One region of the Bradyrhizobium sp. LB14.3 genome, then DNA from elsewhere that is predicted to be linked to it. Evidence: predicted binding sites of a transcription regulator. Region 1 holds the regulator's gene; each other region holds the start of a gene.

What was found. The regulator LexA, encoded in region 1, represses DNA repair genes until DNA is damaged. The targets are predictions, from matches to a motif close to TGTTCNNNNTGTGTTCNG.
Region 2: recA (recombinase RecA) is a predicted target of LexA. The motif match lies at 4,000-4,017, and genes of this name have one in related genera.
Region 3: ABIB00_RS10770 (DNA recombination protein RmuC) is a predicted target of LexA. The motif match lies at 4,828-4,845, and genes of this name have one in related genera.

Annotation. Positions count from the first base shown of each region.
Region 1 is NZ_JBEPQT010000018.1:127,318-136,926, reverse strand. Features, by position in the region: gene ABIB00_RS27635 (ComEC/Rec2 family competence protein) at 1-2,081, shown strand, start outside; gene ABIB00_RS27630 (hypothetical protein) at 2,220-2,654, opposite strand; gene lexA (transcriptional repressor LexA) at 3,044-3,745, opposite strand; gene ABIB00_RS27620 (molybdopterin molybdotransferase MoeA) at 3,922-5,133, opposite strand; gene ABIB00_RS27615 (hypothetical protein) at 5,359-5,550, opposite strand; gene ABIB00_RS27610 (HAD family hydrolase) at 5,722-6,348, opposite strand; gene ABIB00_RS27605 (alpha-hydroxy acid oxidase) at 6,362-7,495, opposite strand; gene ABIB00_RS27600 (S41 family peptidase) at 7,792-9,129, shown strand; gene ABIB00_RS27595 (DMT family transporter) at 9,230-9,609, opposite strand, start outside.
Region 2 is NZ_JBEPQT010000003.1:56,740-66,348, reverse strand. Features, by position in the region: gene ABIB00_RS07520 (hypothetical protein) at 1-682, opposite strand, end outside; gene ABIB00_RS07515 (hypothetical protein) at 737-1,735, opposite strand; gene ABIB00_RS07510 (hypothetical protein) at 1,746-2,732, opposite strand; gene recA (recombinase RecA) at 2,837-3,925, opposite strand; gene ABIB00_RS07500 (hypothetical protein) at 4,143-5,171, shown strand; gene ABIB00_RS07495 (IS1595 family transposase) at 5,220-6,098, opposite strand; gene ABIB00_RS07490 (hypothetical protein) at 6,766-6,933, shown strand; gene ABIB00_RS07485 (DUF2798 domain-containing protein) at 7,776-8,033, opposite strand; gene ABIB00_RS07480 (DUF6894 family protein) at 8,280-8,513, shown strand; gene ABIB00_RS07475 (hypothetical protein) at 8,522-8,776, opposite strand; gene ABIB00_RS07470 (hypothetical protein) at 8,878-9,189, opposite strand; gene ABIB00_RS07465 (PaaI family thioesterase) at 9,560-9,609, shown strand, end outside.
Region 3 is NZ_JBEPQT010000004.1:138,563-148,171, forward strand. Features, by position in the region: gene ABIB00_RS10740 (DNA polymerase III subunit gamma/tau) at 1-242, shown strand, start outside; gene ABIB00_RS10745 (YbaB/EbfC family nucleoid-associated protein) at 269-589, shown strand; gene recR (recombination mediator RecR) at 591-1,193, shown strand; gene ABIB00_RS10755 (hypothetical protein) at 1,220-1,657, shown strand; gene ABIB00_RS10760 (AmpG family muropeptide MFS transporter) at 1,768-3,129, opposite strand; gene ABIB00_RS10765 (GIY-YIG nuclease family protein) at 3,216-3,518, opposite strand; gene ABIB00_RS10770 (DNA recombination protein RmuC) at 3,597-4,796, opposite strand; gene def (peptide deformylase) at 4,968-5,492, shown strand; gene fmt (methionyl-tRNA formyltransferase) at 5,696-6,631, shown strand; gene truA (tRNA pseudouridine(38-40) synthase TruA) at 6,631-7,368, shown strand; gene dapE (succinyl-diaminopimelate desuccinylase) at 7,429-8,595, opposite strand; gene dapD (2,3,4,5-tetrahydropyridine-2,6-dicarboxylate N-succinyltransferase) at 8,872-9,609, opposite strand, start outside.

The DNA.
Region 1 (9,609 bases):
GCATCGCGCTTTATTTCTCCGCCGATCATGAGCCGGTGCTGTGGGTCGTTGCCACGACCGCCGTCGCGCTCATGCTTGGCGCGGCTCTGTTGCGGCGGAGCCGGCTGTTCGCGCCGGCGATTATGATCGCGGCGGTCGCGGCCGGCTTTACCGTCGCGACCTGGAAGACGGCGCGCATCGCCCACCCGGTGCTGGCAAAGTCGCTCTACTCGGTGTCGTTGTCGGGCTTCGTCGAGGCTCGCGACATCCGCGAGCGCACCGACCGTTTCGTGCTGCGCGTTACCGCGATGGAGGCGCAGCGCAGCGACGTCAGGCTCGAGCGCGTTCGCCTGTCGGTCCGCAAGGGCACCGCGCCGGAGGTCGGCAGCTTCGTGCAGTTGAAGGCGCGGCTGATGCCGCCGCTCGCGCCGGTGCGGCCCGGCAGCTACGACTTTTCGCGTGACATGTTCTTCCAGGGCATCGGAGCCTCCGGTTTTGCAATGGGCGCAATCACGGTGGCGGCGCCGCCTGAGACTGGCGGCTTGCGGCTGCGTTACGCAGCCTTCATGCAAAGCCTGCGCGATGCGATCGACGCGCGCATCCGCGCCACGCTCGACGGCGACAGCCGCGCGATCGCGACTGCGCTGCTCACCGGCCGGCGCGATGCGATCACCACGCCCGTCAACGACGCGATGTTCATCTCCGGCCTCGGTCACGTGCTCTCGATCTCCGGTTATCACATGGCAGTCGTTGCCGGTGTCGTGTTTTTCGCGGTGCGCGCGCTGCTGGCTCTGATCCCGGGACTGGCGGCCGGCTTCGCCATCAAGAAATGGTCGGCGGCCGCGGCACTGGTCGCCGCTGCGTTCTACCTGCTGCTGTCGGGCGCGGAGGTCGCAACGCAAAGATCGTTCTTCATGACTGCAGTGGTGCTGATCGCGGTGATGGTCGATCGCCGCGCCATCACCTTCCGCACGCTGGCGGTGGCCGCCCTGATCGTGCTGGCAGTCGCGCCGGAGGCGCTGGTGCATCCGAGTTTTCAGATGTCGTTCGCCGCGACGCTCGGGCTGGTGGCGCTGGTGCAGATCGGCATGCCGAACCTGTTCGCATCGCCCGATCATTCGGCGACAGCGCGCGTTGCGATGTGGGGCGGGCGCGAGATCGCGATGCTGTTCATGGCTTCGCTGATCGCGGGACTTGCGACCACGCCCTATGCCGCTTTCCACTTCCACCGCGTCACCCCGTTCGGCGTGCTCGCCAATCTCGGTGCGATGCCGGTGGTCTCGGCGCTGGTGATGCCGGCGGGGCTGCTCGGGCTGCTTGCGGCTCCCTTCGGGCTCGATAGCGTGTTCTGGTGGCTGATGGGGATCGGCATCGACTGGATGGTCGTGGTCTCGCGCTGGGTCGCGGCATTGCCGGGCGCGATCGGCCGCATCCCGGCTTTCGGCATCGCGCCGCTGATCGCGGCGAGCCTGGGGATCATCGTGCTGGGCCTGTTGCGCACGCCGCTGCGCTGGTCCGGCGTACTGGTGCTGCTGGTCGCGATTCTCTGGGGGCTGTCGGTGCGGCAGCCCGACATCCTGATTGCCGGGGATGGCCAGAGCGTCGCGGTGCGGGGCAAGGACGGACATCTTCACCTGATCAAGACGAGCAAGGATAGCTTTTTGCTCAAGGAGTGGTTGGCTGCCGACGCCGATCCGCGCGATGCCGCCAGCACCTCGCTGGCGGCCGGCGTGTCTTGCGATGAATCCGGCTGCGTGACGCCGCTCGCCGATGGGCGGCTGGTCGCGCTGGCACTGCGCATCGACGCGCTGGCGGACGATTGCAACCGCGCCGCGCTGGTGGTGACGGCACGTCCCGCGCCGCCCGATTGCGCCGCGATGGTGGTCGATCGACGGCGGCTCGCGAGCCAGAGCGCGCTGGCGCTGACGCAGCGTGGTGACGGCTTTGCAGTTCAGGCGGTGAGGGAAAGAGGCACGAGCCGTCCCTGGTTGCCGGCCGGCGCAGGCGAAGGTGATTTCGACGGCAGTCTTGCGCCGAAAAAGATCCCGCCACGCAGCAAGGACGCAACGCCGGCGGAAATCGATTTGCAAGCCGACGATTAATTGGATCGTGCGGAGAGATGCAGTGGGCTGGTGCATCCGATCGGATTCGCTGGACGCAAACCACACCACCTCGCCGGCCACGGCCGGCGATTGCAAATCAATCCTGGCCTCCGATCCCGTGGCCGGAGGGCGACCGTGTCAGCCGATCGGCAGGCGCGTGATGGTCGGCTGCCTGTCGGCCATGATCTGCGGCTTGTGCTCGCGCTCGCCGGCCGGCAGCGTCACCGGCAGTTGCAGCACGGTCGCGCGCTGTCCTTCGACAAGCTGGGTCACCAGCACGTATTTGCCGTCGGGGAATTCGATCGCGTCATGATGGCGGTCGGGAATGTGCGGATCGATCTTGCCGAACTTGCCGACACGGGAATTGATCGTGCGTGTCCAGATCCAGCGATTATCGTAGCGGATGTTGTCGGCGAAGGCGAGCTCCGTTCCCGGCAGCAGGCAGACGGCCACAGTCGGATCGGCTGCGGACGCAAAACCACGCGTCGAGGTGCCGCGGAAGGTTGTCGTGACGACCGTCTCGCCGACTTCGGCGGGGCGCGACGCGATGGCATGCAGGCTGTAGTCACACATCGGGTGCTCCTCATGCTGGGATAGCAACCGGCGTCTCTTATCGAGGCGCAGGCCCCTATCAGAGTGGAAACACACAAGCCTCTGCTTGGTTATGGGCAAATCTGCGGCTGGTTTCCGCACGCCGCGATCACATTATCTTTCCCGAATCGGCGAGGAACAAAGCCTGCTCCTGGGCATTTCGGTCGCGCACGTCAGCGGCCGGAGATGCCCTTGCGCATGACGTCTCCTCAAACCGGAACGCCGCGAAGCCTCTGGGATGCTTGGTGCGGCGTGTCGAGGATGGGCCGCCGGAGAAGCGGCCGGATAATCTGTGCAGAACCAGGATGACTATCCAGCCGGAGCGGGCAATCCGTCCACTCCAATTGGTATTGCGTGACTGCCGTACGGGCTCAGTACTTTCGGTACAGCCCGATCAGCTTGCCCTGAATTTTTACCCGGTTCGGCGGCAGGATGCGCACCTCATAGGCGCCGTTGGCGGGCTCGAGCGCGATCGATGCGCCGCGGCGGCGGAAGCGCTTGAGGGTTGCTTCCTCGTCGTCGATCAGCGCCACCACGATGTCGCCGGTATCGGCGCTCTCGTTGCGCTGGATCAGCGCCATGTCGCCGTCGAGGATGCCGGCCTCGACCATGGAATCGCCGCGCACTTCGAGCGCGTAGTGCTCGCCCGAGCCAAGCATGTCAGGCGGTACGCTGATAGTGTGGCTACGGGTCTGCAACGCCTCGATCGGTGTGCCGGCCGCAATCCGGCCCATCACCGGCACCGCGACCGGACGTTCACCATCGTCCGCGGGCAGGCTGGAGCTCGCACGTACCTTGCCGAGATTGCCCTCAATGACGCTCGGCGTGAAGCCGCGGCGGCTGCCGGCGGCGGCCTGGAGCTCGGGCAATTTGATGACCTCGATCGCACGGGCGCGGTTGGGCAGGCGTCGGATGAAGCCGCGCTCCTCGAGCGCCGTGATCAGGCGATGGATGCCCGACTTCGAGCGCAGGTCGAGCGCATCCTTCATCTCGTCGAAGGAGGGCGGCACGCCGCTTTCCTTCAGACGTTCATTGATGAACCGCAGAAGCTCGTATTGTTTGCGCGTTAACATCTCGACCAAAGTCTCCCGGTTGATGTCGTTCGATTCCGAGACGCTGAATTCAGCAATAAGCTGCTACACGCTCGAAACAAATCATGAACGGACACTATATGTTCGATATGTGTTCCGCAACTGCTTAATTTACCGTGAACAGAGCGAAGTTCGCGGAACATGCGTTGTCGGGGCGCTCACACGGGGAGCCGCAACACCTCGCAAGGTGTGCCTGCTTCGGCTTTCGGCGCGAACGGTGCGCGCACGAGAAGTACCTGTGCCGCAGCGAGATTCGCAAGCAGCGAAGAGTCCTGATGGTTGACGGGAAGGGCAACGCGCGTGCCGTCGTCGCGCTCCTCCAGATGCGCGCGCAGATAGTCTTCCCGCTGGTCGTTGGCGCCGACGTCGCGGCCGAGCACGGCGCGCTCGCGGCGATGGTGAATCACTGAACGGCCCGAGAGAGCGCGAATCAGCGGCACCAAGAACAGGAAAGCGCAGACGTAGGACGACACGGGATTGCCCGGCAGGCCGATCACCTCCATCGCGCCGAGCCGCCCGTGCATCATCGGCTTGCCCGGCCGCATCGCGATCTTCCAGAACGCCATCGTTATGCCTTCGTCCCTCAGCGCCTGCTGGACCAGATCGTGGTCGCCGACCGATGCGCCGCCGGTCGTGATCAGGATGTCGGCTCCGCTCTCGCGGGCGCGTCGAATGCCGACGGTGGTGGCCTCCAGCGTGTCGGTGGCAATACCGAGGTCGATGGTCTCGGCGCCCTCGCTGCGAGCGAGAGCGTGCAGGGCGTAGCCGTTGGAATAGACGATCTGGCCGTGACCGGGCGTGGTGCCCGGCATCACCAGCTCGTCGCCGGTGGCGAGGATCGCGACCTTCGGACGTCGGCAAACGGAGAGGTGCGGGTGATTCATCCCGGCCGCAAGCGCGAGGTCGCGCTCGGTGAGACGGCTTCCCTTGCGCAGGAGCACGTCGCCGTCGCGGAAATCGACACCGGCGGGCCGGATGTGCCGTCCGGCGATCGCGGCTTCCTTGATCGTGATGCGCTTGCCGTCGGCGACCGTGTCCTCCTGGATCACGACGGCGTCGGCGCCGTAGGGAACGACGCCGCCGGTGAAGATCCGCACGGCCTCGCCGGCGCCGACTGTTCCCGCGAACGGCCGACCTGCCGCGACCTCGCCGATGACGGTGAGCTTCGAATCGATCGTCGCGGCATCGGCCGCACGCACCGCGTAGCCATCCATCGCCGACATCGCCTGTGGCGGCTGCGTGCGCCGGGCCGCGGCGTCGCGCGCGAGCACGCGATGGTAGGCTTCGTCGATGGCAACCATCTCTTCGGGCAGCGGCTCTGCACCCGCCAGCACCGCGGCAAGCGCGTCAGAAACCGGCATCAAGGCCACGGCGAAAACTCCTGCTCGGCACGTTCGGGCGAATGTTCCGCAAGTCTTCTAGCGGAGCGCGGGCGCAGAGGCAAAAACAGCTGAGCGGGGACAGTCATCCCGCTGCTTCACATTGTTCTGGAAGGCAAGATCAAGCCCGTCGCGGCATGATCCGAGGAACGAGACAGATCGGCAGGAGAGTGACCATGGCAGGGACGAGATGACGACCGCCCCGGCCAGCACCGATCAGGTCGCTGTCTGCTCGGGACTTACGTCGGGCGCCTTCGGCCCCTGATCCTTGTCGGGAAGCGGATCGGCCTGGGATTTCAGGTCGGCGGCCTTGCTCACGAGCTTGGCGGAAAGGGCCGAGTCTGAGGTTGTCCTGGCGAATTCAAGAAGAAGAGAGGCCTGCTTGGTGAGGTAGGTCTTGCCCAACACGATGATGCATCCGTCCGTAGAAGTCCCAACGGACTCAAGAGTCCGGAGGGTGGCATTCCGTTCCCGGAACTCTGTCTAAAAATGCACAAAGTGTTTTGGTTCCTCGTCCCCGGGGTGAAATTGTTCCGGATCGGCAGGTCGGCTTGCCTGGCAATGTGCTGGGGCGGGCGGTCAAATCCCCAGCGCCTTGAGGGCGATCCCGACGTCACGCGGCGAGATCACATGCACCGCCGTCATGCCGCGCGCCCGCGCGCCTTTGATGTTCTCGGCAAGATCGTCGAAGAACACGATACGCTCGGCGGGCACGCCGATCGCAGCAATGACGTGGTCGAAGGCCTCCGCATTCGGTTTGCGCAGGCCGATGCTGGACGACAAATACAGCTCGCGGAAATGGCGGAGGACGTCGGCATATTCCTTCGAGAAATAGTCCACGTGCGGCCGGTTGGTATTGGAGAAGACGTAGAGCGGCATCTGCTTCGCTGCCCGCGGCAACAGCTCGGCGATATCAGGCATTTCGCCGGTGAAGATCGCGTTCCAGCCTTCCAGGAACTGCGCGTCCGAAATGCCGATTCCGAGCGAATCTCGCAACGAGGCGAAATAGTCCTCGTCACTGAGCTTGCCCACCTCGTGCAGCCGATAGGCTTCGCTGTCCCGCACGTAGCGCGCGACGATGGCATCGGGCTCGCAGCCAGCATGTCCCGCCCAGCAGGCGATCGCCTTGGAGAAATCGATATCGAGCACCACGCGGCCGAGATCGAACAGAAGCGCATCCGCGCTGCCGGGAGAGAGCGATGTCATAGCGTCCTTTCACTCAGTATCGATATGGCTCGTGGTCGAACAGCGGAAACGCGCTGAACACGCTCGGCGCGTTGGTTGCGGTCGCTGCATGGAGGCAGGATTTGTCGACCTCGGCGAACGAAGTCGCACCCAGCAAGCCGAGGCAACGCAGCACTTCGTCCTCGAGCAGCTCCAGCATGCGCGCCACGCCGGCTTCGCCGGCCGCCGCCAGTGCCCAGCATTGCAGCCGGCCGATGCCGACGAGGTCGGCGCCCGCCGCGATCGCCTTGACGATGTCGGTGCCGCGACAGACACCGCCATCGACCATGATTTTGGCGCGGCCCTTCACGGCATCGACGATCTCGGGCAGCACGTGCATGGCGCCGCGACCGTGATCGAGCTGACGGCCGCCATGGTTGGAAACGTAGATCCACTCGACGCCGTGATCGATCGCGATCAGCGCGTCCTCTGGCGTCGCGATGCCCTTGAGGATCAGCGGGATCTTGAACTTGTCCTTGATCATCTTCACCGTCCGCCACTCCAGGCCCTTCTGGAAATCGCCGCCGGTGGCGCGCAGGCGGCTCTCGCGAACGTACCGCTTGGCGATGTCACGCTCGCGACGGCTGTAATGGGCGGTATCGACGGTCAGGCAGAAGGCGGCATAAGCGTTCTTCTCGGCCCGGCTGACAACGTCGGCGACGAAGGCATCGTCGCCGCGCACATAGAGCTGGTAGAGGCGCAGCGCGCCAGGTGCGGCCTCGGCGGTCTTCTCGAGGCCGGGCTCGGACACCGAACTCAGCATGTGCGCCGCACCGAAAGTGCCGCAGGCGCGTGCCACGCTCGCCGCGCCATCCGGATCGAAGATTTCGAGCGCGCCGACGGGGGCGAGCACCACCGGCAGGCGCATCTTGCGGCCGAATTGCTCGACCGAGCCGACGACCTTGCTGACATCGCGCAGCACGCGCGGGCGGAAGGCGATTTCGTCCAGCGCCATGCGGTTGCGACGCATCGTGGTCTCGGTCTCGGCGGCGCCGACGATGTAGTCCCAGGCGTTCTGGTTCAGGTTGGCACGCGCCTTGCGGATGAATTCGTGCAGGTTCTGGAACGGCTCGGCGCTGGCGCCGAGTTCGACGTTCCTCTCCGGCCGGGTGCGGGGCGCGTCATTCATTGTTGTCCTCCCGAGAATTTGAACTCTTATTGTCATCGCCTATCGTGTCCGGCCCTCCAAAACCATCCTAAAATCGCATAGCTGCGAGGCGTGGGCCGGCGGACCGATTCCCGTCTTGCGCGAAACGGTTTCGGAACGTTGCCAAAAGTTTAGGCTCGGGCGAAGGGATTTTTTACGGTCTAGCCGCCGGCGTGGTATCTCGGCCTTGAAGAAACCAGAATGGTATTGTGAACAGCGGGCTGGATCGCCATTTGCATGGCGCCGCCGAAGCCCAAAGCAAAAAGGCCTGTCTATCCATGCGGAAAACCCTGCTGTTCCCCTTGGGCGCGCTCACCGGAGCGTGTCTGACCCTTTTGGTAGCCAGTCCGCACGGCGGCGTATGGGCAGCACGGGCGGCAGCGAGCGCGAATGACGCCTATTCCCAGCTCAATTTGTTCGGCGAAGTATTCGAGCGGGTGAAGGCGAGCTATGTCGAGAAACCCGACAATGCCAAGCTGATCGAAGGCGCGATCACCGGCATGGTGACCGCGCTCGATCCGCATTCGCGCTACATGAACGACAAGGCCTGGACCGAGATGCAGGAGACCACCTCCGGCGAGTTCGGCGGGCTCGGCATCGAGGTCACGATGGAGGAGGGCCTCGTCAAGGTCGTCTCGCCGATCGACGACACGCCGGCGTCCAAGGCCGGCATCATGTCGGGCGACCTCATCAGCAAGATCGACGGCGATGCCGTGCAGGGCATGACACTCGAGCAGGCCGTCAACAAGATGAAGGGCCCGGTCGACACCCAGACAAAGCTCACGATCGTGCGCAAGGGGGCCGACGCCCCGCTCGACGTCGCGATCAAGCGCGAGATCATCCATGTACGCCCCGTCCGCTTCCACGTCGAGAACGGCGATATCGGCTATATCCGCGTCTCCTCGTTCAACGAGCAGACCACCGACGGCCTGAAGAAGGCAATCGCGTCGATCTCCAAGGACATCCCGCAGGAGAAGCTCGTGGGCTACGTGATGGACCTGCGCAACAATCCGGGCGGATTGCTCGACCAGGCCGTGTCGGTGTCGAGCGCGTTTCTGCAGCGCGGCGAGGTCGTCTCGACCCGCGGCCGCAATGCGGAAGAGACTCAGCGCTTTACCGCGCACGGCGGCGACCTCACCAAGGGCAAGCCGCTCGTGGTTCTGGTCAACGGCGGCTCGGCTTCGGCCTCCGAGATCGTGGCCGGCGCGCTGCATGACCACAAGCGCGCGACCATCATCGGCACGCGCTCGTTCGGCAAAGGCTCGGTGCAGACCATCATTCCGCTCGGTGCCCGCAATGGTGCGCTGGCGCTGACCACGGCGCGCTACTACACGCCGTCGGGCCGCTCGATTCAGGCCCAGGGCATCGCGCCCGACATCGAGATCCTCCAGGACGTGCCGCCTGAGCTGAAGGGCCGGATGGACACCATGGCGGAGTCCCAGATGCGCGGCCATCTTCAGGCGGCCGATGGCACGGAGCAGACCGGATCACAGTCCTATGTTCCGCCGGAAGAGAAGGACGACAAGGCGCTACATACGGCCTATGACTTCCTGCACGGCCAAACCGCGAATGCTGTCGCGGCCAAGCCTGCGCCGAAGGCTGCGGTGCCGAACTAAGTCTCGCGATTCCAGACATCGATCGCCCGGGAGTGGATGACCGCTCCCGGGCGAATTCGTTTGGGACGCTGCAACGACGCGACCTCCAGGTTCACATCGGTCAAGCGCTCGGTCTCAACTGCGTCATGGCAACGCCGGACATCGCGAGCAGCCCGCCGATGATCAACTTTGAGGTCATGTGTTCGCCAAGAAACAACACGCTCGACATCAGGGCGAACACCGGAAGTAGCAGACCGAAAGGGGCGACGCGACCCATCGAGCAACGCCCGATCAGCCAGAACCAGAGTCCAAACCCGACAATTCCTCCGATGAAAATCGTGTAGGCGAGTGCCAGCCAACCATGTCCATCCGCCGTGACAAGGCTCGCGAGTTGTCCGTGTTCAAGGAGCAACGACATCAACATGACCTGCGGCACCGTGAGCAGCGAGGACCACCCCATCAACATCAGGGGATCAAAAGGGCCGTAGCGCTTCGTCAAGA
Region 2 (9,609 bases), on a different contig from region 1:
TCGCTTCGGAGATGTATTTTGGGTCGGTGTGCCCTTCATTCACACAGCCCAGCATATCCATCTCGCTGGCACCGAGCCCCGTCACCTTGTCCGGAAGCTCTTCAAGCAGCGCAATGAGCGCCGATCGAAGTCTCGGAAAGATCATCAGATCCGTCATCAGCAGATCGAAACAGGATTTTGGCGTTTCAGCCCGATAGGCGCGCCAGGCGCGGCTTGCCATCACCAAATGATCGTCGGCGACCTCGAAGGCCGGCAACTTCCATTTTGCGACGGACTCCGCAGCATAGTCCGCAACACTGTCATCCGTATGCACCAGGCTCAGCTTCGTCGTGATCTCCTTGTAAGGGCGAAGCAGGTCGAGCAACCAGACAAGCACGAGCTGATCGTTGGGCTGAGGATCGATCCACACTTCGATCGAGTCGAACTTCGCACAGAGCTCTAAGAAACCGATATCGCGCGTGCCGAAACCTTCCAGCCAGTCTCGACAAACCTCGTCGAGCCAGTGATCGCCTGGATTGCAGTGCTTTGCCGACCGCCGCTCCAGCTCCATCAAAAGCTGCTCTGCGGAGGGCAATTGGCCGAAGACGAAGCGCATGCAGAAGCCGAGCGCGATATTCGCCAATTTGGTCTGCCGAAGCGTAGCTGCCGCAAGATGGTTCGTAGTCAGGATCAGATGTGACACAGTGGCCTCGCGATTAACAAGCAATACCAAAACACCTCGAGCAGCACGCACGCATCAGACAGGAGAAAGCAATGCCCGGCTGTCGCGATCCCAACGCCAGAGCCGATCGCTGGTCAGGTGGGTGCCGCCCCACCAGCGACTGATCGGGTTATGGCGGCAGAAATCCTCTTCTCCCGCCAGCACCGCTTTCCCGAGGTCAGTGAGCGACAAGCGGGATTGCTTGTACCGCGCGTGACGGGAGGGATCGACATGCATGTCCAGCGAGAACGGTCCCTCCTCCAACCCCGATATGGCCGGCACCGGACAACGTGCGAGACCATCAAGCAGCGTGCCGACCTCCCAGTAATCGAAAACGCGCCGCTCGTTGCGCTTCTGATCACCCGGAAAAACTTCAAACGGCTGTACCTCGCCCGGTGCGATTAACTCTAGAATCCGCGTTTCCGTAGCTCCAAGACCAGTTGTGACGCTCGGAAGCTCTTCCAGCAGGCCAATTGCGGACTGCTCCAGCTGCGGAAGCAGGCTTAGATCCGTTTTGAGGAGGTCGACCCAAGCCCGCGGCGTCGGGGAACGATAAGCCCGCCATGCACGGCCGGCCAGTTCAACGTGACCTTGCGAAGGATTAATAGTCCGCGGATTTTGCTCCGCAAGTCGCTCCGGATCAACATCACCAGCGGCAACGTCCAGCTGACGTATCACGAATCTGGAAACCGCCACTCTCTCGCCGCCACAATGGTCGAGGAGCCAGAGCAGAAGCAATTGTGCGTTTGGGTTTGGCTCTATCCACAGCTCGGCCGAGTCGCATTCGAACAACAGCTCGATCAATCCCCGCCCCTTCACTCCTGACTTCTCGAGGCGCCAAGCCGGCGTGTCATCCAGCCAATGAAGGCCGGGTGGCTGTGTCGTACGCGGCGCAAAGAACGTTTCAAGCTCTGCGCCGGATAGCGGCGCACCCCAGACAAGCCGACGATTGACCGCGAGCACGAGATCGCCCAGGCCGGCCTGTTCGAGGGCGCCGGCAGCGGAAGAGTCTGTTGTCAGCACAAGCCGCGTCATGCTCGGGGCCTCAAGGCTTGGTTAAAACAGAGCCGTAACGCCACAGCCGGTCGTTGGTCAGCCGCGTGCCGCCCCACCAGCGGTCGATCGGATTGTGGCGACTGAAATCTTCCTTGCCTGCAAGAACTGCCTCGCCAAACTCCGTCAGCGACAACCGGCTGCGTAGATATGCGGCGTGCCGATCTCTGTGATTCTCGCGATCGATCGTGCGCAGCTCGTCGTCCAATCCGGCCACTGCAGGACTGGGGCCAAGCGCTAGCCCGTCGAGCAACCGGCCTAACTCAGTCTCTCCAAACACGAACGTCCGCCGGAGCGAACGCAGGTGAAACAACGCATTCGTGTTTGCAAACCCTCCGGCAAGCATCTCCAAGAATCGCATCTCGGTCGCACCGAGTCCCGTCGAAGGCGACGGGAGTTCTGCCAAGAGATCGAGCAAGGCCGGGCGCAGCATCAACAACGCACTGAGATCTTGATGAACGAGATCGACGCAAGCCTCAGGGGTCGCTGCGCGGTAGGCTGACCACGCCAACTTGGCAGTCTCGAACTCTCGGGCCGTGATACGCGCGACATGAATGTGCGGCTCGGACGCGGCGAGATCCTCACCGCTTTCTATCATCAGATCGGATGCCACAAGTCGAAGTCTAAGCTTTCGCACCAGCGAGGAGCAGGAGCTGAGGTAGTCCAGCAAGCAGACGAGCTGCAATTGATCCCTGGGAGCTGGATCGAACCAAAGTTCGATCACGTCATATGGCTCGCAAAAGTCCGCAAGGGACAAGCCTTTGCGGTCCTTGATGCCCTTGGGCCACAGGATGCCCCAATCAGACCAATGATCACCTGGCCCGAGATTCGCCGAACGCGCCGCGAAATAGGCTGCGAGCTTCCCGGGCGAGGGAAGCGGTCCCCACTCAAAGTGAAACGAAGATGAAATGACAAGCTCCGCCAACCCCGATCGTGCGAGCCCGCTTCCGGACGAACTGGTCAAGATCAGACGCTTCATCGCACCACCTGATCAATGCAACGCAAAACGAAACGGGCACTGACGACGTCGGCAACTCAACGTCTTCAGCGCCCGCTCCTCGCGAAAAACTCTAGGCTTGACGCTTACTCGTCCGCCGGCTCGTCGCCGTCGGCATCGCGCTCGGGGCTGCCGGCGAGAATCTGCTCGGCGATCAGGCCGGAGTTCTGGCGGATCGAGGTTTCGATCTTGGCGGTGATATCGGGGTTGGCCTTCAAGAACGCTTTCGAATTCTCGCGGCCCTGGCCAAGACGCTGGCTGTCATAGGAGAACCATGCGCCAGATTTTTCGACGATGCCGGCCTTGACGCCGAGATCGAGGATCTCGCCCATCTTGGAGACGCCTTCGCCATACATGATGTCGAACTCGACCTGCTTGAAAGGCGGCGCCAGCTTGTTCTTTACCACCTTGACTCGCGTGGTGTTGCCGACCACCTCGTCACGCTCCTTGATCGCGCCGATGCGGCGAATGTCCAAACGGATGGAGGCGTAGAACTTCAGCGCGTTGCCGCCGGTGGTGGTTTCCGGCGAACCGTACATCACGCCGATCTTCATCCGGATCTGGTTGATGAAAATGACCATGGTGTTGGACTTGTTGATGGACGCGGTCAGCTTGCGCAGCGCCTGGCTCATCAGGCGGGCCTGCAGACCCGGCAACGCATCGCCCATCTCGCCCTCGAGCTCGGCTTTCGGTACCAGCGCCGCGACCGAATCGATCACCAGCACATCCACCGCACCCGAGCGCACCAGCGTGTCGCAGATTTCCAGCGCCTGCTCGCCGGTGTCCGGCTGGGAGATCAGGAGCTCGTCGATGTTGACGCCGAGCTTGCGCGCATAGACAGGGTCGAGCGCGTGTTCGGCGTCGATGAAGGCGCAGATGCCACCCTTCTTCTGCCCTTCCGCCACCGTGTGCAGCGCCAGCGTGGTCTTGCCCGAGGATTCCGGCCCGTAGATTTCCACGACGCGCCCCTTCGGCAGGCCGCCGATCCCGAGCGCAATATCAAGCCCCAGCGAGCCCGAGGAGATCGCTTCGACATCCATCGAGCGGTCGTTCTTGCCGAGCTTCATCACCGAGCCCTTGCCGAACTGCCGCTCGATCTGGGAAAGCGCGGCGGCCAGGGCTTTACTCTTGTCCATGGAGGATCCTTCGACGATACGCAGCGCGGTGGTGGACATCGGGTCGTGCTCCTTATGACGAGGATTCGCGTGAGGGACAAACGATTGGCGAGGCGGTTCGTCGATAAAGGCAGTGTACCCTATTTGTTCTAGGTTCGCAATATGTTCTTTTGCGGATTTGGGCAGATATATACCCTTTGAACATGTACTCTAGATCAGGTACATATTCGCCTGCCACAACTAGCCCTAGAGTCGGTTCGGGGTGTGATGCAGGTCCATGGCTGAAGCAGAAAAGCCGTCTAACAAAACACGACCAAGCGTCGGCGCTGGACTCACAATCGTGAGTACATTGGCGCCAACGCTTGGGATCGTGCTGCCTGTCTGGTTCCGATGGCTGCTATTTGTCATCGGCGTGATATTGATGCTCTCGCCATTTTTTCAGGCAGCATTCAACCGCGCACGCAAGATGGGTATGGAACCGGTTCACCTTCAGATAATCGGCCTCGTCGGGATAGTGCTTTTTGCTGCCCTGTCAGTCGGGGGGCTTATCTGGCAGTCCCAGGTGACGCCATCCCCTGATCCGAGAGTGGGCCACCTTCAATCTCAGCTTGAGATACTAACTAGGGAGTCTGCGGAGAAGCAGACCGCGGCGGCCTTAGACCTTACCAAGACAAAGCAGGCGCTTGAGGAAAAGACGCGAGAATTAGAAGGCGCGAAAGCGCAGGCTACGGCAGCAACTGCTACCGCGCCGAAACCAAAGGCAGACAGCGCAGTCATCGTTCTGAGCAAGCCACCTGACGAATCCTCACTCCTAGTGCCGGGACGGTTTTACTCGACGGCTGAGAAGGAACGGATTGTCGATACGATGAATCTGATTCAGCAGCGATTCAATTCTGTCCGAAGGGTGATGTACGACGCGGAGAAGATTGCATCAAACCCCGGGCAAAACGAGGAAATTGACAGATCCATAAACAAACTACGGGCCGTTTACGTGGGGGTAGAGGAAGTGAGCAATGATCTCGAAAAGGTTAGAAACGAGAGCCATAGCTACCCTGTAGATTTTGCCGTCCTCTTGGCGGCAAAGCCGGTCTATTACGATGAATTTCAGCGTGCAATTTCTGACTACTCCAACGCGCTCATTGTGTATCGGCGCTTCTTGACCGACACAGGAGAAAACAGGGGCACGCTGGCGCAAAATTTGGATTCATCAAAGAGGCACCTTTCGCGGGCTAAATTTTCCTTAGAAAAATGGCTAGGAGAATGTGACGAGCAAATGCGCGGTGCGAGGAGGCTATTGGAGAAATGAAAAAAACCGATACCGAAAAGCGCTTCGATCAACTTTTGCAGGCGATGGTCACTCAACACGTACCCGGGGAAACGCCTGCAAAAGAAGCTCGAACATCAAAGCGGGCTGCTTCCGCAGGTTATGGCGATACTCGAACTCGCGAAGGTAAAGCTGCAAGTGCTTCTTCGAAACCCAAACGTAAGTCCCGTTGATCCCGCGCTTCACCTGAGACCAGAACGACTCGATTGAGTTGGTGTGTACGTCGCCGCGCACGTATTCCTTAGCTGAGTGATCGACGGCTTCGTGATCGTACCCGTACTTTTCTTTGAGCAGCTTGAAGTTTGACGCCTCATCCGTATGGATGCGAGAGCCTTCCTTCACGAACCGCACGACATGCGGGACAATGTGAGCCTTGGTGCGAGCCTGCACGACGCGCGTAACGACGTCGCCGCCACGCTCAACGATGCCCATGACAATAGCCTTGTCATCCTTGCCTTGCTTGTCCTTACCGCCAATGAACGTCTCATCCACTTCGACCGCCTTGCCGGGGCCACCCATCGGCGCGTCGCCATCGACGTAGCCCATGTAGAGGCGGATCAGATGGCACATGCGCCATGCCGTCTTGTAGGTCACGCCTAGCTGGCGCTCCACTTCCTTCGCGGCGACGCCGTTCCGCGTCTCGCAGAACAGGAACATGACGTAGAACCAATCGCGGAGGCTGGTGCGGGTCTTTTCGAAGGGCGTGCCAGCAGTCGGATAGACCTGATAGCCGCAGTGCTCGCATTCGAACGAGCGGCGGGCTTTGACGCGGTAATAAGTCGCCTCTTTCTGGCACTTGAAGCAGGTGAACCGCTCCCCGAACCGGGTCCGCATCAGGTGCGTCAGGCAGCTATCTTCGTCGGGGAAACGCTTCTGAAACTCGCGAATTTTGCTCGGCTTCTGGGCCATGTGGATCGCCTCCCCGCAGTATATATGTACTGTAACCGGGAATGTTCTACATGTCCAGAGGGTATATATCCGGATTTGGGTACTGGCCTGTTTCGACCCCTGGCGGCCCAGTTTGAAAAGGTCCCGTGGCCTGTTTTGAAAACGAGCAATTTTTCCTATCGCAACTCTCTCCGCTTTCCTGATTGTTCGCCCATACGAGAGAGAGGCGATTTCCCTCGGATTGTATGTATGATCTGCCGGATTGAATGGGGGAGACGTAATGAACAAGTGGTTGGTTTTGTGGATTGCTGCTTCAATCGGGATTGTCACGGCGCATCCTGCTCAAGCAATGTCATGCTCAGACTACAAAAATATCTGCCTGTCTAAGGGCTCAAAGAAGTGCGAGGGGGCTTGGAAGCAATGTATGCGGACCGGCACATACATTGGTCCGGATAGCGGAACAAATCACGGGCAAGCTGATAAGCGATAGTCGAAGGAAGAGCCGCCTCAGTGGGCGGCCTCTTTCGTTCCATCGTAATTCCGGCGTCCCTCCTCGACCAAAGCTGACGCACATCAAAGACAGATGACCTGCGTGCCGTCAGAATTCCGTAATCCTGCAGCACCGAACCTTTTTGCGGTCTGCGGCCTTCTTCCGGGACACGGGACCGCAACTCCGGGGACCTCAGTCATGACGGAAAACGCGCACGACGATGCGACCAGGCGCAATCCCCTGCTGGAGGCGGCACGGGAGGAAATGATCAAGTTCGAGCGCAAGGAAAACGAGTTTCGCAAGAAGGACCGCGAAGAGCGGGCCGCCGAGCTCCGTTTGCCGCTGGACGCGATCAGGGTTCATTAATCCGCACAGGACAGGCTTCGGCGCTGACGAAAGGACACGCTGCCGGACGCGGCAGGCGGTGGCGGTGCCCGCCGCCCGGTCCGCACCGGAGACAATGCCCGCCGGGAGCGGCCGCCTGTTCATCGCAAAGGACCGGCACGGGAGTCGGGATTCGTATATCCCGGTGGCGAATCCGAGCACGATATGGTATCTGGATACTACCAGTAAGCCATTGATTGAACGGCGACATTTCCCAGAGAGCTACTGTGCATGGGGTTGTTTTCGATTTTTTGGAAAGGCGCGCATGCGCCTTTTACCACCGAAGCGCAATTTGGATCGGGCCGGCCGCCGTCTCACGGCATGCCTGCACCACCCCTACAGCAGAACCAGCAACCCGATGCCGATCACCAGCACCACGAATCCAGCCGCCGTCGCGGCGGCGAATGACCGCTCTACGTTGTCCATGATGCCACCCCGTTGCCGGCGCGCCACGTTTCCCCCATGGCCGCACCGTCGGTGCGAAATCTCGCCCGCCCTTGTGTTCTGAGTTGTGCGAACGGATGTCGAAATTGGGACGTGTGCGGGGCCAGTCTGCGGCCTCGACTTTCGCCGCCACTGTCAGGCGCGCGCAAGCCTGCTCTCCTGGTCTGGGCCTCCATACCGAGACGACGACCCCGCTCTCCCCGCGCGGGGTTTTCTGTTTGCCGGGCACGAGCGAACGCAGCGGGCCGGATCCGATTCGCGTCATTGTCAGGCTGTCGTAAGCTGAGCCGGCTAGGCTCATCTGGCTATGGTGTTGCAGCCCAGCACCTCAGCCTCCAATAACCTTCTGCCCCGCTTGGCTCTCCCCAAGCGGGGTTTTTTCATGCCGGCCGGCCGGTTTGCGAGCCCCCCTCTTCCCGCGTCAGCCGCAGCGAGAAGGCGCGGATCGCCGGCGCTGCGAGCAGCACGATCGGCAGCATCGCGACCCATGCGATCAGCCACGACACCATCCAGTGCGTGAGGACGACCATCGCGGTCCCTGCGGGAAAGCTGGCGATCCCCGCCGCGATCAGCGAGGTCAGGCCGGACTGGATGACACCGAAGACGAAATGAGAGTAGCGGCGAGGAATGCCGAGCATGACGCGCCCATGTTGTTTGGCCGTCATCAGGCCAAGCAAGCCACATGCCGTCGCAGCGCCCCTGCGGGCCAGGAACTTTGTTCATGGTCGGAGAACCACGGGCACGGGCGCCCCGGATGTATTCCGTAGCCGCCCGGAATTGATCTGAGGATGGTTTGGGATTGCAGTGCGCCCGCCCATGACCTTGAGGGATGACCTTGAGGGATGGCCTTCCCTGGGGGATGTCACGCGCGATCGGTGCCAATCATGCCGCTCTACTTCTTCCGAATCCGGAACGGCCGCTATTCCGGCTGTGCCGACCAGGCGTCGGAGTTTGCCGATCGCGATTTGGCCTGGAAGGAGATGACCAGCGTCTGCGCCGACATGGCCGCCGGCATCGCCCGCAAGCTCCAGGAAAATTCCGAATGGCACATGGAGCTGCTGGACGAGGCCAAGGAGCCTGTGTTCCGGATCCGCATCACATCCGAAACCTTCGAATAGGGCTGGCCCTAATCCGCGCTGGGCAGCCGCCGCATCGTGAATTCGATGTCGCCGCCGGGCAGCTCGCGCCAGTTCTCGACCGCGCTCATATAGCCGGCCTTGGGGTAGCGGGCGAAGAAGGCCTGCGCCCTCTCCCGCGCCGCCGCGCGCGGCAGCGTGAAGGTCTCGCGCAGATAGCCGTCGCCGGCCGTCGGGCCGGGCTTGCCGCCCAGCTTGCGCCGGCGCGCCATCCGCTCGGCGAGATCCCGCGGACGATCGGCCATGTCCTGCCTCCTCGCAATACGCTCTCACGGGATGTAGGAAGCAGGCCGGTCGAACAGGAGTCCCGGCCGGAGGCGTCAGCCGCCTCCGATCGGTCAGACGGTCAATTGGCAGTCGTGCCGGATTTCTTCTTCGGCGCACCGGTTGCGGCCGAGGCCTTTGGCGCCGCCGGCTGCTTCGGCGGATCGGAGCGCATGCCGCCCCATGGATCGTTAGACGCCTTGGAGTCCGGAATCTTCTTCAGCGTTTCCTTGTAGGCCTTGTCACGCTCGGCTTCCGCGGCCTTCTCCTCGGGGGTCTTGCTCGGCCCTTCCTGCAGCAAATTGAGATTGGGCATTTGCGCATAGGCCGGTCCCGCCAGCACGGCCGGTACCGCCAGGACAGCCAGCACCGCGGCCATACGGAAAAGCTTCATCATTGACTCCTTGATCATCCATGGCGGCGCGGATCGCCCGCGCCTTGTCACCCTTGTCGCAGCCGGGTCGCGACCGCGGGGACCGCTCGGCCCTAGAGCCGGTCCGATTTGCACGATTTCGGCGCCTGTAGCCAGTCGTCCCAGATCGGCCCGCACTTGGTGCACCCGTTCAGCACGAGGCCGAGCGCGACAAGACCAAACACGAGGACATACCGACGCAACATCATCCACCCATACCCACTCCGGGCCATCATATCGGGCCAAGTCAGGCATTTTCAAGCCGACAGGACCCGCGGCTGACCGGGTGACTTTGCCGCGCCGATCCGCTCACATGGCCGAAATATCCGGCAACACGGAGGGAACGACAGCAATGCCATCGCAGCCAGAAGCCGAGTTCGGCATCGCCGACGCCAGACGCAT
Region 3 (9,609 bases), on a different contig from region 1:
GGACCGTGATCGTCTCCAACGAGCAAGGCCAGCCGACGCTGCGCTCGGTGAACCACGCGGCCAAGCAGGAACATGCGCGCACCGCTGAGGCCGATCCGCGCGTGCGGGAGGTGCTGTCGCGTTTTCCGGGTGCGAAGGTCGTCGAAGTCCGCAGGCTTGCCCCCGAGGCGCCGGCATCCGATATTAACGCCGACTATGGCAGTGACGATCCGCCCGACGGTTCCGACGGCGACGATCTCTAGAGCCTAGCTTTCCAAGGACAGCACCGATGGTCGATATTTTCGGCATGATGAAGCAGGCGCAGCAGCTGCAATCCAAGATGCAGGAGATGCAGGACCAACTCGCCAACGTCGAGGTCGAGGGCATTTCCGGCGGCGGTCTCGTCGCCGTGCGCATGACCGCGAAGATGGACGTCAAGGGCGTCAGGATCGATCCCTCGCTGATGAAGGTCGAAGAGCGCGAGGTGCTCGAGGATCTGCTCGTCACCGCGTTCGGTGACGCCCGCCGCAAGGCGGAGGCCGCCATGCAGGAGAAGATGCAGGCGCTCACGGGCGGGCTCAGCCTGCCGCCGGGGATGCTCGGCCAATAGTATGGGCGCTGTTGCGGGTCCTGAAATCGAGCGGCTGGTCCAGCTTCTCGCGCGGCTGCCGGGCCTCGGTCCGCGCTCGGCGCGGCGTGCGGCGCTGCATCTGATCAAGAAGCGCGAAGCGCTGATGATGCCGCTGTCCTCGGCCATGCAGGTCGCGCTCGACAAGGTCCAGGTCTGCAAGACCTGCGGCAACATCGACACGCAAAGTCCCTGCACGGTCTGCCTCGATCCGAAGCGCGATCCCTCGATCATCGTCGTCGTCGCCGACGTTGCCGATCTCTGGGCGTTGGAGCGGGCCAATGCCACTCAAGGGCGCTACCATGTGCTGGGCGCGACGTTGTCGCCGCTCGACGGTGTCGGCCCGCAGGACCTCACCATCGAGGCGCTGGTGGCGCGCGCGCATGACACGCAGGTGCATGAAGTCATTCTGGCGCTGAATGCCACCGTCGACGGCCAGACCACGGCGCATTACATCACCGACCTGCTTCAGGACGCCAACGTAAAAGTAACCCGGCTCGCCCATGGTGTGCCGGTCGGCGGCGAGCTTGATTATCTCGATGAAGGTACGCTATCGGCCGCGATGCGGCAGCGCACCTTGTTCTAGCCATCCAGACTTACGGAACGAACGACATGACGAAACTTTTCGCCACACGATGGGCTTTGGTCGCAACGATGTTGATGCTGGGGACACCGGCCATCTCCGCGCAGCAGGACGACGGGGCTCCGCCGCCGGCGAAGCCCGGCAAGCTGATCAATGCCGGCGAGGTGCTCTCGGGCGAGCTGAACACGATGAAAGTGCGCGACGTCAAGAACGTCGGCAAGCGGGTCGCGACCTACCAGATCACCACCGAACCGCGCCGGCTGCCGCCGCCGAGCGGGCTGTGCAATCTCGAGACCGGGCCCGAGACCTTCCAGCTCGTTCCCAGCGGCGACGCGCAGGCCGCACAGCTGAAGACGTTCGCCGGCAAGGAGATCTCGGTCAAGGTCGACGAAATCGCCTGCGCCAGCGATCCTGGCCAGATGAGCGAAGCTGTGATCACGAAGTGGAGTTTGATCAAGAAGCAGTAGGGACCTCCGCTGTCATTGCGAGGAGCTCTTGCGACGAAGCAATCCAGACTGTTTCCGCGGCGGCAGTCTGGATTGCTTCGCTTCGCTCGCAGTGACGATTGCGGTCGAGACTAAACCCTTATCGGGCCCAGCGCGTCAAAGTGCCCGCGCTTCTGCAGCCAGACCAGCAGCACCAGGCTCGGGATCGCCACCAGCATGCAGATCACGAAGAACAGCGGCCAGCCGGTCGTATCCGCCACGAAGCCGGCGCCTGATGAGAGATAGGTCCGCCCCACCGCGGCAAGCGCGGTGAGCAGCGCATATTGCGTCGCCGTGTGCAGCGGGTTTTGGCAGAGCGCCGAAAGATAGGCGACGAAGATCACGGTGCCGATGGCGCTGGTGAAATTCTCAGCTGTGATGGCGAAGGCGAGCGCCCATTGGCTGGTGCCGACCAAGGCCAGCCAGGAGAAGGAGAGGTTCGCGAGCGCCTGCACCACGCCGCCGATCCAAAGGCTGGTCGCAAGCGAATAGCGCCTCGCGACGAAGCCGCCGGCAAAGCCGCCTATCAGCGTCGCCGCGAGGCCGACGCCCTTCACGATCGCCGCATAGTCGTTGCGGGAGAAGCCGAGGTCGATCACGAACGGCGCGGTCATCGTTCCGGAGAAGGCGTCGGTGAACTTGAACAGCACGACGAAGGCGAGCGCGGCGAGCGCGTCCTTCCGCGTCAGGAATTCCGAGAAGGCGCCGATCGCCGCGCGCAGCACGCGTGCGAACGCGGTCTCCGTTTGCGTCGCGGTTTCCGCCCGCACCGACTGCTCGGGCTCGGTCGCGACCAGTGCGGTGATCGTCCCGATCAGCACCATTCCCGCCATCACCACATAGCCCCACATCCAGGCAGATGTGCGGGTGATGCCGGTGCTCTCGAAACCCGAAACGATGAACAGCGCACCGGCGGTCGAGACCAGCATGCCGATGCGATAGGCCGCGACATAGGACGCCATGCCGGCGGCCTGCTCGCTATCCGGCAGGCTCTCGACGCGGAAGGCGTCGACCACGATGTCCTGCGTCGACGAGGTCGTCGCCACCAGCAATGCGCCGAGCGCGACGAAGAACGGCGAGCGCGCGGGGTCGGTCAGCGCCAGCAGCAGGATCGCGACGATCAGCAGCGATTGCGAGAACAGCAGCCAGCCGCGCCGCCGCCCGAACGCGCGCGTGAACAGCGGCACGTGCAGCGCGTCCACCAGCGGCGCCCACAGGAATTTCAGCGTGTAGGGCGTGCCGACCAGCGCAAACAGCCCGATGGTTTTGAGATCGACGCCAGATTCCCGCATCCACACCAGCAGCGTCGAGCCCGACAGCGCCAGCGGCAGCCCGGACGAGAAGCCGAGGAACAGCACGATCAGCACCCGCGGTTGCAGGTAAACGGCAAGGCTGTCACGCCAGGAGGAGGGCGCGTCAGCGGTGGCGGAAGAGGTCGCGTCGGGTGCGGTCATGGGAGGGTGTTAGCAGATTCTGGCGGCCACAAGCGAGGTGTCGTCGCCCGGCTTGACCGGGCGATCCAGTATTCCAGAGGCAGGAGTTATGGGGGACCTGCTATCTCCGGATAAAGATCATTCCAGTCCGGATTGTCTTTCTCGATCAGCGCGATCTTCCATGCTCGCTTCCATTTCTTGAGTCGCTTCTCGCGCCTGATCGCGTTCTCGGGATCATCGAACTGCTCGAAGTAGACGAGCCTGACGACGTCGTACTGCTCTGTGAAGCTCTCAATCAGCTTTGATTTGTGTTCCGCTACCCGGCGGATGAGATCATTGGTCACGCCGATATAGAGGGTGCCGCCGATCTTGCTAGCGAGTATGTAGACGTAGTAGCTGCGCGTTCCCATTTGGCGTCTCTGGAATACTGGGTCGCCCGGTCAAGCCGGACGACGACAGCCGAGATTGTGGCGGCAGTCTCGAACAGGTCACTCCCCCGCCTGGAGAGTCCTTGGGAACAGCTCCGGCGCGCCGGTCGCCACCAGATGCGGGCCTTCGGGTGCGTCGGTCTTGCTGAAATCGAGCTCCTCGATCCGCCCCGCGCGCTTCTCGATCTTGTCGGCGGAGATCAGCACCTGCCGCACGTCCTCGTTCGCGTCGGCAAAGTGCTTCTGCAATTTCACCACGCGATCCCTGAGGCGGCCGAGGTCGTCGCCGAGCTTGATCACTTCGGTGCGGATCTGGTCGGCGGCATCGCGCATGCGCGCGTCCTTCATGATCTGCTGCATCACCTGAATCGCCAGCATCAGCAGCGAGGGCGACACCAGCACGACACGGGCGCGATAGGCCTTCTGGATCACGTCGTCGAAGCCGTCATGGATCTCGGCGTAGACCGATTCCGACGGCACGAACATCAACGCCATTTCCTGGGTCTCGCCGGCGACGAGGTATTTCTCGGCGATGTCGCTGACATGCTTCATCACGTCGCTGCGCAGCCGCTGCGTGGCGACGCGCCGTTCCTCGTCGGTGCGGGCATCGTGCAGCGCAGTCATTGCTTCCAGCGGGAATTTCGCGTCAATGCAGAGCGGACGCTGGTCGGGCAGGAACACGACGCAGTCGGGCCGCTTGCCGGTCGACAGCGTGAACTGGAACTCGTAGGCCCCCTTCGGCAGACCGTCCTGAACGATCGCCTCCATCCGCGCCTGACCGAAGGCGCCGCGCGACTGCTTGTTGGCGAGCACGTCGCGCAAGGATGTCACCTGCGTGGTGAGGTCGGTGAGGTTCTTGTGCGCGCTGTCGATGATGCCGAGCCGCTCGTGCAGGGCGCGCAGGCTATCCATGGTGTTGCGCGTGGTGTTTTCCATCGATTGGCCGACGCGGTGGGTCACCGAATCCAGCCGTTCGTTGACCGCGCGCGCCATGTCGGCCTGGCGGCCGGCGAGCGTCTGGGTCATGGCATCGACCCGGCCCGAAGCCTCGCCCTGGGCGTGCAGCACTTGGCTCAGGCGCTCCTCGAGCTCGTCGGCGCGGATGGCGTTGGCCATCGCAAGTTCCGCGCCGCGCCGTCCAGAGCGCGCGATCACGACGGCGATCGCCACCATCAGGATGAGGACGAGCGCGCCGAAGCCGATCAGCGCGTCCACGGTGCGCACCGGCCAGTCGCCGAGCATGAAAATGATCTCGTTCATGCCCCTGCTTCTAACCGATTCGCTTCGCGGCACGAACGAATAGCGAACATTTATGGTAAATGCCCCGTTAATTTTTACGGTTAACGAAACCTGAAGTTTTATGGTTAGCGGAAGGTTAACGGGGTTCCGGGCCGGATTGACCGCATCGGGCGCGCGGCTTAAATCGCGGCCATGGCCCTCAGAGAAATCATCATCCTGCCCGACAAGCAGCTGCGTCTGGTCTCCAAGCCGATCGAGAAGGTCACGCCGGAGATCCGCAAGCTTGCCGACGACATGTTCGAGACCATGTACGACGCGCCCGGCATCGGGCTTGCGGCGATCCAGATCGCGCAGCCGTTGCGGCTGATTACCATGGACCTTGCCAAGCCCGACCAGGACGGCGAGACCAAGCTCGAGCCGCGCGTCTTCATCAATCCGGAAATCATCGCCTCCTCCGAGGAGCTGTCGGTCTACGAGGAAGGCTGCCTGTCGATCCCCGAATATTACGAGGAGGTCGAACGTCCCGCGAAAGTGCGCGTGCGCTTCACCGATCTCGACGGCAAGGTGCACGAGGAGGACGCCGCAGGCATCTACGCCACCTGCATCCAGCACGAGATCGACCATCTCAACGGCGTGCTGTTCGTCGATTACCTGTCAAAACTCAAGCGCGACCGCGTGATCAAGAAGTTCGAGAAGGCCGCCAAGCGCGCGGAGTGAGGTTTAGTGCTGCCTCGTACTCCCCTGCACTCCCTCCCCCCTTGTGGGGGAGGGCGGGGGAGAGGGGTAGCCCAGGCGGAAGTCTGTCCATGATCCGAATCAAATGCGTGCCGCGAAAGCTCAAACCGAGAGAGCGCGTCGTGTGGCACCCCTCTCCCTAGCCCTCCCCCACAAGGGGGGAGGGAACGTACCGAGTGCTTGTCATGCCCCTCCGCCTGATCTTCATGGGCACGCCCGATTTCTCCGTGCCGACGCTGCTCGAGCTCGTCGCGCATGGCCACGACATCGCGGCCGTGTATACGCGCGCGCCGAAGCCCGGCGGCCGGCGCGGCCTGCAATTGCAGTTGACCCCGGTGGAAGAGGCCGCACGAAAACTCGGCGTTCCCGTGCTGACGCCGAAGACGTTGAAAACCGAGGGGGCGCTGGCAGAATTTCGTGCCTTCGACGCCGATGCGGCCGTCGTCGTCGCCTATGGCATGATCCTGCCGCAGGCGATCCTCGATGCGCCAAAGCTCGGCTGCTACAATCTGCATGCTTCGCTGTTGCCACGCTGGCGCGGTGCTGCTCCCATCAACCGCGCGATCATGGCCGGCGATGCCGAGAGCGGCGTGATGGTCATGAAGATGGATGTCGGCCTCGACACCGGCGACGTCGCCATGGCCGAGCGCCTTGCAATCACTGACACCATGACTGCGGTCGATCTGCACGACCGCCTGTCCCGGCTCGGCGCCGATCTGATGGTGCGCGCCATGGCCGCGCTCGCCCGCGGCGGGCTTCAGCTCAAGCAGCAGAGCGAGGACGGCGTCACCTATGCGGCCAAGATCGACAAGGCCGAAGCGCGGATCGACTGGACCAGGCCGGCGCGCGAGGTGCTGCGCCACATCCACGGCTTGTCGCCGTTCCCCGGCGCCTGGGCCGAGCTCACCGGGGTGAGCGAGAACGCGCGCGTAAAAATCCTGCGCTGTGAATTGGCGAAGGGTTCGGGTAGGCCGGGCGAGGTGCTCGACGATCACCTCACCATTGCCTGCGGCGATGGCGCAATCCGCCTTATCGAGCTCCAGCGCGAAGGCAAGGCGCGCATGCAGGCCGCGGACTTCCTGCGCGGCTTGCCGCTGAAGCCGCCGATGCGGCTGGCCTGATGCCACGCTACAGGCTCACCATCGAATATGACGGCGCGCCGTTCTTCGGCTGGCAGGTGCAGGAGACGCTGCCGTCGGTGCAGGGCGCGTTGGAGGCTGCCGTCAAGGCGATGACCGGCGCGGATGCGCGCGTGCACGGCGCCGGACGCACCGATGCCGGCGTGCATGCGCGAGGCCAGGTCGCGCATGTCGATATCGACAAGGAGTTTCCGCAGGGCCGTTTTCGCGACGGCTTGAATGCGCATCTGCGCCCGCATCCGGTCGCGGTGCTCGAGGCGGAGATCGTGCCTGATACCTTCGAGGCGCGCTTCTCGGCCGTGAAGCGTCACTACCGCTACCGCATCGTCAACACCCGCGCCAATCTCGCGCTCGATGCCGGCCACGCCTGGCGCGTGCCGCGCCGGCTCGATGCCGACGCAATGCACGCGGCGGCGCAGCGCCTGCTCGGCAAGCACGATTTCACGACGTTTCGCGACACTGAGTGCCAGGCCAAATCGCCGGAGAAGACGCTCGACCAGCTTGACGTAGAGCGCAACGGCCGCGAGCTGACGGTGATCACCTCGGCGCGCTCGTTCCTGCACAGCCAGGTGCGCTCGATGGTGGGGTCGCTGGTGTGGGTCGGCGAGGGACGCTGGACCGCCGACGATCTCTCCGCAGCGCTCGCCGCGCGCAACCGCGCCGCCTGCGGCATCGTCGCCCCGCCGGACGGGCTGTATCTGATGAAGGTGGATTACTGAGAGGAGGGCGTTTGCTGTCTCCCCGGGCATGACGGCGGAGTGAGTAGCTGGCAGCAGAGCCTACCCAAAATACCTTGCCAAAATCCCGCGATACACCTGCGTGAGCTTCTCCAGATCAACCACCGGCACGCGCTCGTCGATCTGGTGCATGGTCTGGCCGACCAGGCCGAACTCGATCACCGGGCAGTAGCTGGAGATGAAGCGCGCATCCGAGGTGCCGCCCGAGGTCGACAGCTCCGGCTTGCGGCCCGTCACGTCCTCGATCGCGGACACCGCGAGTTCGGTGAACGGGCCGGGCTTGGTTACGAACACATTCGAGTTCGAGGGATCCCAGACGATGCGGGCGCGAATGCGGTTGCCGCAGGCTTTTGTCAGCCGCGTCTCGACCAGCTCGCGCAGGCTCGCCTGGCTATGGTTGTCGTTGTAGCGGATGTTGAATTTTGCGCGAGCCTGGCCGGGGATGACGTTGCTGGCGGTGTTGCCGACGTCCACCGAGGTGAATTCGAGGTTGGAGGCCTGGAACTGCGCGCTGCCATGGTCGAGCGGCTCGTCGGAGATCGCGACGATCAATCGCGAAATGTCCGGCACCGGATTCGCCGCTCGGTGCGGATAGGCGACATGGCCCTGCATGCCGTCGACGTAAAGCGTTCCGGATTGCGAGCCGCGGCGGCCGACCTTGATGGTGTCGCCGAGCGTCTCGACATTGGAGGGCTCGCCAAGCACGCAATGATCGAATTTCTCGCCGCGCTCGGCCGCCCACTTCAACAGCTTGATGGTGCCGTTGATGGAGACGTCTTCCTCGTCGCCGGTGATCAGGAACGAGATCGAGCCCTTTCCGTCTGCGCGCGGCTTATCGTCGTTCGCGGCGAGATGCTCCAGCACGGCTGCCACCGAGCAGGCGATGCCGCCCTTCATGTCGACCGCGCCGCGGCCGTGCAGAAAGCCGTCCTTCACCTCGCCGGAGAATGCGCCGACGCTCCAGGCGCTCTCGTCGCCCGGCGGCACCACGTCGGTGTGGCCGGCGAAGGTGATGTGCGGCGCGTCAGTGCCGATCCGCGCATAGAGATTGTCGACGTCGGCCGTGCCGGGCTCGCTGAAGGTGACGCGGTGGCACGTGAAGCCGGCCGCAGTGAGAGCTTTTTCGAGCACGCCCAGCGCACCGGCATCGGCCGGAGTTACCGAGGGGCAGCGGATGAGATCGCGGGCAATCGAGAGAGCATCGGTCATGCGCCCCGCTTAACATGCATGCCGCCGGGCGGGCTAGCGCTCGGCGGGACAAATTCGATCTCGCCCTGCTGGTCCCAGCCCTTTGCAGGAGCAGAGGCGGTCGTCGAAGCGGAAGAGCTACCAGGTCCAGTCCATGCCAAAGGCTCCGGGCGGGAGAGGTCGCCCGGATGTTGGTGCCGATGGAAGGAAGGAGGGTTCGATGCAGCCAGCAGCCGGGCCGTCGCCCTTCGAGGGCCGCTGAAGGAGCGGCCGCCTCACGGTGACGGTGAGGGAGATTTAATCCCGCAGCAGCTCGTTGATGCTGGTCTTCGAGCGTGTGCGCTCGTCGACGCGCTTGACGATGACGGCGCAGGCGGTGCTCGGGCCGATCTGGCCGTTCTTCATGGGCTTGCCGGGCAGCGCGCCGGGAACGACGACCGAATATTCCGGCACCTCGCCGATGAAAATCTCGCCGGTCTCGCGGTCGACGATCTTGGTCGAGGCGCCCAGGAATACGCCCATCGACAGCACCGCGCCCTTGCGCACGATCACGCCCTCCGCGACTTCGCTGCGCGCGCCGATGAAGCAATCGTCCTCGATGATGACGGGTTCGGCCTGCAGCGGCTCGAGCACACCGCCGATGCCGACGCCGCCGGAGATGTGCACACGCTTGCCGATCTGCGCGCAGGAGCCGACGGTCGACCAGGTGTCGATCATGGTCGACTCATCGACATAGGCGCCGAGATTGACAAAGGACGGCATCAACACGACGTTGCGGGCGATGAAGGCCGAGCGGCGCACGATCGAGCCGGGGACGGCGCGGAAACCGGCGTCGCGAAAGCGGTTCTCGCCCCAGCCGTCGAACTTCGAGGGCACCTTGTCCCACCAGGTCGCCTTGCCCGGGCCGCCGGGAATGGCACCCATGTCGTTGAGGCGGAACGAGAGCAGCACCGCCTTCTTCAGCCATTGATTGACCTTCCACTTGCCGTCGGTGCCGCGCTCGGCAACGCGGGCCTCACCCTTGTCCAGAATCTC